3 regions of the Pseudoalteromonas sp. Of7M-16 genome follow, and region 2 is predicted to be linked to each of the others. Evidence: predicted binding sites of a transcription regulator. Region 2 holds the regulator's gene; each other region holds the start of a gene.

Region 1 (3,272 bases), on a different contig from region 2:
TATATAAAAGGCGCCTTAACAAGCGCCTTTTTACTAACATAGTTTAGACTATTAAAGTCCAGCAACTGCTTTAAGTGCTTCTGCTTTGTCAGTTTTTTCCCAAGGGAACTCTTCACGACCAAAGTGACCATATGCAGCAGTAGGCTGATAAATTGGACGCTCTAGATCAAGCATTGTGATTAAGCCGTATGGACGAAGGTCAAAATGCTCACGAACTAGCTCAATTAGGCGTGTTTCTTCAAGTTTACCAGTACCAAAAGTATCAATGCTGATAGAAGTTGGTTCAGCTACACCGATAGCATAAGAAACTTGGATTTCACACTTATCAGCAAGGCCTGCCGCTACAATGTTTTTAGCAACATAACGACCTGCATATGCAGCTGAGCGGTCTACTTTTGATGGATCTTTACCTGAGAAAGCACCACCACCGTGTCTTGCCATACCACCGTATGTATCTACGATGATTTTACGACCAGTTAGACCACAGTCACCCATTGGACCACCGATAACAAAGCGTCCAGTTGGGTTGATGAAGAATTTTGTCGCTTCGGTAATTAGCTCTTCAGGCAGTGTAGGCTTAATGATTGTTTCCATTACAGCTTCAATCAGATCATCTTGTGATACTGAATCACAGTGCTGAGTTGAAAGTACAACTGCGTCGATGCCAACTGGTTTACCATTTTCGTATGCAAAAGTTACTTGTGATTTTGCATCTGGGCGTAACCACGGCAGAGTGCCATCTTTACGTACAGCTGCTTGGCGCTGTACAAGACGGTGAGAATAGGTGATTGGTGCAGGCATTAAAACGTCTGTTTCATTACACGCATATCCAAACATCAGACCCTGGTCACCAGCGCCTTGCTCTTCTGGACGAGAGCGATCTACGCCTTGGTTGATGTCTGGAGACTGTTTACCAATGGTGTTTAAAATTGCGCAAGAGTCAGCATCAAAGCCCATATCAGAATGGGTATAACCAATTTCACGAACTGTTTTACGTGTTAATTCTTCAATGTCTACCCAAGCGCTTGTGGTTACTTCACCACCAACCATGACCATACCTGTTTTAACGTAGGTCTCACACGCTACGCGTGCCTTTGGGTCTTGCTCAAGAATTGCATCTAATACTGCATCTGAAATCTGATCCGCAATTTTATCCGGATGGCCTTCAGAAACTGACTCTGAAGTAAATAAGTGTTTCGCCATTATTTATACTCACAAAAAAAGCGCTTCGCGAACATGCGTAAAACAGCGCGAGAAAATTTTAGAAGAGATATTCTAACGAAAACAATTTTATATGCATAGTTTTTTTACGCCTAGACGTCTATTTTTAGATACTTGCAATTTACGCATTAAAAACAAAGTGAATTTATAACTTTTCTTGTGATTTTAATTGCAGTGGTAATTTTATTAGGTAAAAATGGGCCTTTAAAAACACTCGTGCAAACACTTAAAGGTAGGAGAATCCATGCCATCTCGCAAAGAACTTGCAAACGCAATTCGCGTTCTATCCATGGACGCTGTACAAAAGGCTAAATCAGGCCACCCAGGGGCACCAATGGGCATGGCAGACATCGCAGAGGTACTTTGGCGCGATTATTTAAAGCACAACCCAAACAATCCAGAATGGGTAGATAGAGATAGATTTGTATTATCAAATGGCCACGGCTCAATGTTAATTTATTCGTTATTACATTTGAGTGGCTATGACTTGTCTATTGACGATTTAAAGAACTTTCGTCAAATGCACTCTAAGACACCTGGCCACCCAGAGTATGGGTATGCGCCGGGCATTGAAACGACCACTGGTCCATTAGGCCAAGGCATTACTAATGCAGTAGGCATGGCAATTGCTGAGAAGGCATTAGCGGCGCAATTCAACCGCGATGAATATGACATTGTTGATCACTACACTTATGCGTTTTTAGGTGACGGCTGTCTTATGGAAGGTATTTCTCATGAGGCGTGTTCTTTAGCTGGTACATTAGGACTAGGCAAGCTAATCGCGTTTTGGGATGACAACGGTATTTCAATTGACGGCGAAGTGGAAGGCTGGTTTAGCGATGATACGCCACAGCGCTTTGAAGCATACGGCTGGCACGTAATTCCGGCGGTCGACGGTCATGACAGTGAAGCAATTAAAGCTGCGATTGAAGCTGCACGCGCAGAGACGGGTAAACCAACATTAATTTGTTGTAAAACTGTGATTGGCTACGGTTCACCAAATAAATCAGGAAGCCATGATTGTCACGGCGCACCTTTAGGTGATGACGAGATCAAAGCAGCTCGTGAATTCCTAGGCTGGGAGCATGGTGCTTTTGAGATCCCTGAAGGCGTTTATGCTAAATGGGATGGTTCGGCACACGGCCAGCAAATCCAAAGCGAATGGCTAGTTAAATTTACGGAATACCAAATGCACTACCCTGAATTGGCTGCTGAGTTCGAGCGCCGTACAAAGGGTGAATTGCCGACAAACTGGACTGAGCAAACAGAAGCTTATATTGCTGAATTGCAAGCAAACCCAGCAAACCCGGCAACGCGTAAAGCGTCACAAAATGCATTAAACGCATTTGGCCCAATTTTACCAGAGTTTATGGGCGGATCAGCAGACCTTGCAGGTTCAAACTTGACGCTGTGGGAAGGTTCAAAAGGCCTGACAGCAGATGATGCATCTGGTAACTATATCTTCTACGGCGTACGTGAATTTGGCATGTCAGCGATTATGAATGGTATTGCTTTACACAAAGGCTTTATCCCATACGGTGCGACTTTCCTGATGTTCATGGAATATGCACGTAACGCTGTACGTATGGCCGCGCTTATGAAGCAGCCTAGTATTTTCGTTTACACTCACGATTCCATTGGCCTAGGTGAAGATGGTCCAACGCACCAACCTGTAGAACAGCTTGCAAATATGCGCATGACACCAAACCTTGTTAGCTGGCGTCCATGTGATCAGGTTGAGTCTGCAGTTTCTTGGCAACAAGCAATCGAGCGTAAGGACGGTCCAACGTCGCTAGTTTTCACTCGACAGGGCCTTGCACAGCAAGCTCGTACAGAAGAGCAAGTAGCAGCAATTAAACGCGGCGGCTACGTGCTTAGCTGTGATTCAAACCCTGATGTGATTTTGATTGCAACAGGCTCAGAAGTGCAACTTGCGGTGGAAGCGGCTGAACAACTTCGTCAAGACGGTAAGAAAGTAAGAGTGGTATCTATGCCTTCTACTGATGTATTCGATGCACAATCTGCAGAGTACAAAGCGTCTGTTCTACCAG
Region 2 (3,272 bases):
GCTGCTGCTTTTTAGCGAGCGCATGCTGTGGATGAGAAGCCAAACCAGGATAATAAACTTGTTCAACGTATGGAGAAGACTCTAAATACTGAGCTATCGCCAGCGCATTGTGCTCATGCTGCTTTAAGCGCACTTTTAAAGTTCTAAGCCCACGCAGTGTTAAATAGCTGTCAAAAGGAGAGCCTGTAATGCCGATATTGTTTGCCCACCAAGCAAGTTCTTCACCCAATTCTTGCGTGCGAGCAATGACAGCTCCACCAACAACATCTGAGTGACCATTGATAAACTTAGTCGTAGAGTGCACAACAATATCCACACCAAAGGCAATAGGGTTTTGCAGCGCTGGTGACAAAAATGTATTGTCCGCAGCGACCAAAGCGCCACAACCGTGCGCTGCTGCCACTACCGCTTCAATATCTGTCAGTCTTAATATTGGATTACTCGGAGTTTCTATCCAAACGATCTTAGGTGCAATATCCGCAATTTTTTGCAGACTCTCAGGCTGAGTTAAATCAAGTACTTCTACTTTTAATAAGCCACGCTTTTCTAAAGAGGTAAATAATCGATAACTACCACCATAGCAGTCATGCGGGATCACCAAAGTATCGTCATGGTTTAATAACTGTGTCACAAGGTGAACCGCTGCCATGCCAGTTGCGGTAATAATGCCTTTTTCGCCACCTTCTAGCTGAGTGAGTGTATCGGCTAAAATATCTCGATTTGGGTTGCCACTGCGACCATAATCATAATCCCGCTTTTTATCAAAATCAGCAAAAGAATAGGTCGTAGAGAGATATAAAGGAGGCACAACTGCACCATGATGCTTATCTGCATCTATGCCATTTCTCACGGCAATCGTTGACTTGTTACTTTGGCTCATAGGTCACCTAGATACTTGGATGTTTAGACGTCTAAAAGGTTAGATGAACAATTGTGAGATGTCAAAACATTTATACTTCTATATGGCTAAATAACTAGTATTTGACTATCTTATTCAAACCGATAAAATTTCGCCACGAAAGCGATAAAGGATGCCAATAAGACTGAATCTTTGACCTAATATGGCAAAAGACCGAGTATTCTGCCAATTTCCTGTACAGTACACAGCGATTAGCTTGGTATATAGTACAAACCGTCAGCAGTGCACTCAGCAAACAAAATCCAGTCTTATTCACATTCAAGGTAAACACTGAGGCAAGTACACAATTATGGCTAAATGGAACGGTGAATATGTTCACCCATATGCAGAACACGGTAAAAAATCAGAACAGGTGAAAAAAATCACTGTTTCAATTCCTTTGAATGTACTTAAAGTACTGACAGATGAACGGACTCGTCGACAGGTCAACAACCTGCGCCATGCGACAAATAGTGAATTATTGTGTGAAGCGTTTTTACATGCGTTTACTGGCCAGCCTTTGCCAAATGACGAAGACTTAAGAAAAGATAATCCAGAAAAGATCCCAGCAGAAGTTCGCGAGATTATGGAAAAAATGGGATTGGATATCCCTGAGATAAACGAAGAATAATAAGTTCCTTTTAAGTATAAAAAAGCCTCACGAATGTGAGGCTTTTTTATATCACGTAATACACACTAAGCCTCATTCAAGACTTAGCTGTAAAATTTATGCCATGTAATTTTCAGGTAGTTCAATCTGTGCAACACCTGAGTCAATTGCAGCTTGTGCAACTGCTTTTGCAATACGAGGTAGTAAACGTGGATCCATAGGCTTTGGAATGATGTACTCTGAGCCAAATTCTAAGCTTTCTACTTCTGCTGCAACCAATACTTCTTCCGGTACAGGCTCTTTTGCAATACTTCGAATAGCTTCTACCGCCGCAATTTTCATTTCATCATTGATAGCAGTAGCGCGTACATCTAATGCACCGCGGAAAATAAACGGAAAGCACAGCACGTTATTAACTTGGTTTGGATAGTCAGAGCGGCCTGTCGCCATGATTAAATCGTCACGAGCACCATGTGCCACTTCAGGGCTAATCTCTGGATCTGGGTTCGAACAAGCAAAAACCACTGGCTTATTAGCCATCAGTTTAAGGTCCTCTGGTGAAAGCAGATCAGGGCCTGATACACCAACAAATACGTCGGCCTCAGCAATAACATCCTGCAGCGTGCGCTTATCTGTGTTATTAGCAAATAGCGTTTTATACTCATTTAAGTCATCACGACGAGTATGAATAACACCTTTGCGGTCTAACATGTAAATGTGTTCGCGTTGAGCACCACACTTTATTAGCAGTTCCATACAAGCGATTGCGGCTGCACCAGCACCCAAACAAACAATGATCGCCTCTTTGATGTCTTTACCTTGGATTTCCAAAGCATTTAACATCCCAGCAGCAGTTACGATAGCCGTACCATGCTGATCATCGTGAAAAACAGGAACATCACAACGCTCAATTAAAGCTTTTTCAATTTCAAAACATTCTGGCGCTTTTATGTCTTCTAAATTAATACCGCCAAACGTGTCTGCAATATTTGCAACTGTGTTGATAAAGTCTTCGGTCGTGCGGTGTTTTACTTCGATATCAATCGAATCTAGACCTGCAAATCGCTTGAATAAAAGCGCTTTACCTTCCATTACAGGTTTAGACGCCAAAGGTCCTAGGTTACCCAGACCTAAAATAGCAGTACCGTTACTGATAACAGCAACCATGTTGCCTTTACCTGTGTATCGGTATGCATTAGCAGGATCTGCTGCAATTTCGCGCACCGGCTCTGCAACACCTGGGCTATAAGCTAAGGCAAGATCTTTGACGGATTCAGCAGGTTTTGTCAGTTCAACACTGATTTTACCTGGGACGGGGTGAGCGTGGTAATGTAATGCTTTTTCACGTAAATCTGACATGACGCGATTTTTTCCTACGAGAAGTTAAAAGTGAGAGTGAGATAAAAATTCGCTAACTGCTTTCAACAATACCTCTTTTGAAAATTAATTCAAGCACTATCAGGTCTATCCTGTTAGACGATATTTTTTGGTATTTAGCGACTTTTAAGCTACTTTTCATCAAAATTTACAGCAATAAATTAACGGTAACATCCGCATTTCTTGGCCATGAAAGGTTAATTTATATGCAAAAAAACCATATATAACGAACAAGAATCAATTCACTAACAAAACCATACAGTTAAAAGAAAATAACTACATTTAGTGACATTTAGATGAATTTAACTAACTTTAATTAAAAATTAAATAAGCATAACTATTCAAAACAAAGACAGTTTTAAACACACATCTCACATTTTGCTTCAT
Region 3 (3,272 bases), on a different contig from region 2:
CACCCACATAACGTGGTTTGCTTGGATCTTTGGCGGTAAATTCATCACATACTTGACGCGCTAACTTTGCTGACTCGAAGTTTATTTCACGGCTTAAACTGGCCATGTCATAGTCTTCCATTGAAATGGTGGTCGAGTTAAACGTATTGGTTTCAATGATATCAGCACCCGCTTCAAGGTACTCTCGATGAATTTGCTTAATCACATCAGGCTGGGTCAAACTTAACAAGTCATTGTTGCCTTTGATCAACACATGCCAATCTTTAAAGCGCTCTCCACGGTAGTCTTCTTCCTCAAACTTATGTTTTTGGATCATGGTTCCCATTGCACCGTCTAAAATAACGATGCGCTCTTGCATCGTCTTTTTCAGCGCTTCAGATATGGCTTGGCCATCGATAGGCTCAAATGGCACACTGTTATTCGGCATAATTGTTAGTCCTTACGTCTTGGCTAACGAGATTAATATCGTACGGAGTTGTTTGGTAAACATAATAGTTTAACCAATTTGAAAATAATAAAAAGGCGTGGCTTTGCCAGGTTTTTGATGGCTTAACACCCGAGTCATTGTTTGGGAAGTAGTTGTCAGGCATAGGGGCATCAGGTCCATTTTGCAGATCTCGTAAGTACTCTTTTTGCAATGTATCAGCATCATATTCTGGATGTCCCGTAATATACACTTGGCTCCCTGTATTATTCTTAAGTAGATAGGCACCGACTTGTTCAGAGCCTGCCAATACAACTAAGTCTTCTTTGCGATTGATTTTCTCAATATCAATATGACCATAGCGGGAATGAGGCACTAAAAACTCATCGTCAAAACCTCGTGTTAGTGCACCGTGATCAAAATAAACTCGGTGTTTAAATACGCCACAAAGTTTTTGCTCTTTTAATTCACGCTTCAATCCATGATGGTGATATAAGCCAGCATGAGCAGCCCAACAGGAGAATAGCGTTGAAGTAACATGATGCTCGGCCCAGTCAAAAAATGCTTGTAGCTCTTGCCAATAGATCACATCTGAATACTCTAAATGTGCCAAAGGTGCGCCTGTGACAATCAAAGCATCGTAGTTTTCCTCTTTTACCTCTGAGAAGTAACGATAAAACATATTCAAATGTTGTTCTGAGTTTTCTGAACTGCGATGAGTATCCAACCTAAGCAAATCCACATTTACTTGCAACGGCGTATTTGCCAATAAACGAATAAATTGAACCTCTGTCTCTACCTTATTTGGCATTAAGTTCAAGATTGCCAATCGCATAGGACGGATCTCTTGAGACATCGCGCGACTTTTTGGCATCACAAATACATTTTCGTGACGCAACCTCGCAATGGCGGGTAATTCGTCTTTAACAGTGATCGGCATGAGATCCTCCCCAGAATAGACAAAAACTAACTGCAATATATTGACTGACATTATGAACGAACGCCATAAAATATCAACTTCTAGATGTTCAGACGTCCAAATTAAACAATACCAAAATAAACCGTAGGCAAAAACGAATAGGCAAGTCTCTATCACTTAAAACAGTCTCGATACTGTCAAAAATAAAAATTAGGAAGGGAAAATTGAAGACAAAATAAGGCAGGAAACTCAGTGAGTTGAGTGAGTTTACTCATTACACATGTGACGTTTATATTTGGATGGAGTTAAAGGGTTAAAGGATAAAGGGTTAAAGGATAAAGGGTTAAAGGATAAAAGGTTAAAGGATAAAAGGTGAAAGGATAAAAGGTGAAAGGATAAAAGGTGAAAGGATAAAAGGTGAAAGGATAAAAGGTGAAAGGATAAAAGGTGAAAGGATAATAAAGGGTGCCAAAGCAAATAGCACCCTGTCATGCAAGTAGATGATTAACCGAAATAGCCGTACCCTAATACGACACTTACTATCAGCCCTGCAGAAGCAAAAATCCCATATTCAATACTCACTTTTAGACGTTGCTCTCCGACAAACAGCTTTGACTCAGTCATAGCCATGATCAAACAAGAGATAAACATACAAAAGCTCAAAAGAATTAAATTAATTTGAATCGCATCTAGGATCATTATGTTCTCCAACAAATGGCCACAGGCCGATTTAAGCACACGACTATTTCAACACAACAGAGTGTAGCAAAATAAGTTCTAAACTTTCAATAAAAACTGAAAGTTTATTTTTAAAGTTGGTGAATTACGTGAGGAGGGAACAATCACGGTCACTATTAAGCTCAATTACATTGCATAAATTCACAAAATAATTACAGTACTGCCAGATTAGATTACTAAATAACAAAGATGATTGTGGGTATAGGAGAGATTGCTGCGTTTTGTGCAGCTGCAGTATGGGCATTTTCAACCCTTTTATATAAACGTTTTAGCCATCATTTAAACCCTTTAGAGCTCAATGTCGCTAAGGGGGTAATAGCCTCTGCACTGATGGGGGCCGTATTGCTTTTCACTTGGGACAGCCAATTGCCCTCTAGTTATATAAGTTGGGGGTGGTTAATTGCCAGCGGCATTGTCGGTATTGCAATTGGAGATAGTGCCTACTTCGCTGCCCTGCGCAATATTGGCCCAGCCCGAACACTGGTGATCGAATCTCTAGCACCTGCCATTGCCGGATTATTGAATATCGCACTGCTAAGCGTATATCTATCTGCCACTGCTTGGCTCGGTATTGTGGTTACGACCATAGGGGTCGTTATTGCAGTCAAGCCCAGTCAAAAACTGCCTAAACTAGATAAAGAGACTTACCGTAAAGGCGTATTATTTGCGCTCGGTGCCGCAACATGCCAAGCCGCTGGGATGGTTCTTTCAAAAGGTGCGCTAAATAATGATGGCATCAGCAGTTTGTGGGCAGCCATGATACGCCTTGCTGCGGGCACGCTCGTGGTGGCAATGATAGTTGCGACAATAAAACACAGCAGCTTAACTCGCGCCATTACGCTCAAAGGGATTGAGGGCAAAGCTTGGTTATTTGCGGCGGTTTTCTTTGGCACCTTCATCGGTTTATGGTTACAACTTATCTCTGTCAACAATACCGATCCTGCGGTAGCACAAACAATTTTTTCAGCCGCGCCATTAATGGTTATGACAATGAGCTTGATCAGAAAAGAGCATGTGACACGCGCTATGCTATTGGGTGGGGTAACAGCTTTGGTAGGGATAGTTTTACTCTTAAAAGGGTAATTATAATTGGAAAGAGGTCGTCTCAACCTGTTTATGCATAGAGCAATGCACGTGAGCAAACAAGTGAGACGACCTTGGAGGTAGGGGGTTTGGAAGGAAAAGCACCGC

Evidence for each region. Region 2 encodes MetJ, which represses methionine synthesis genes. Its sites were predicted from a motif close to TAGACGTCTAGACGTCTA; they were not measured.
Region 1: the regulator MetJ is predicted to act here: its motif matches at 1,307-1,324, upstream of metK (methionine adenosyltransferase).
Region 3: the regulator MetJ is predicted to act here: its motif matches at 1,446-1,463, upstream of metA (homoserine O-succinyltransferase).

What each region holds. Positions count from the first base shown of each region.
Region 1 covers NZ_JAKRFY010000011.1:96,202-99,473, reverse strand. The annotation lists gene metK (methionine adenosyltransferase) at 52-1,203, opposite strand; gene tkt (transketolase) at 1,466-3,272, shown strand, end outside.
Region 2 covers NZ_JAKRFY010000017.1:72,814-76,085, forward strand. The annotation lists gene metB (cystathionine gamma-synthase) at 1-880, opposite strand, end outside; gene metJ (met regulon transcriptional regulator MetJ) at 1,209-1,529, shown strand; gene MHN81_RS17315 (malic enzyme-like NAD(P)-binding protein) at 1,626-2,867, opposite strand.
Region 3 covers NZ_JAKRFY010000008.1:223,844-227,115, forward strand. The annotation lists gene MHN81_RS10665 (homocysteine S-methyltransferase family protein) at 1-427, opposite strand, end outside; gene metA (homoserine O-succinyltransferase) at 417-1,364, opposite strand; gene MHN81_RS10675 (hypothetical protein) at 1,848-2,042, opposite strand; gene MHN81_RS10680 (DMT family transporter) at 2,271-3,164, shown strand.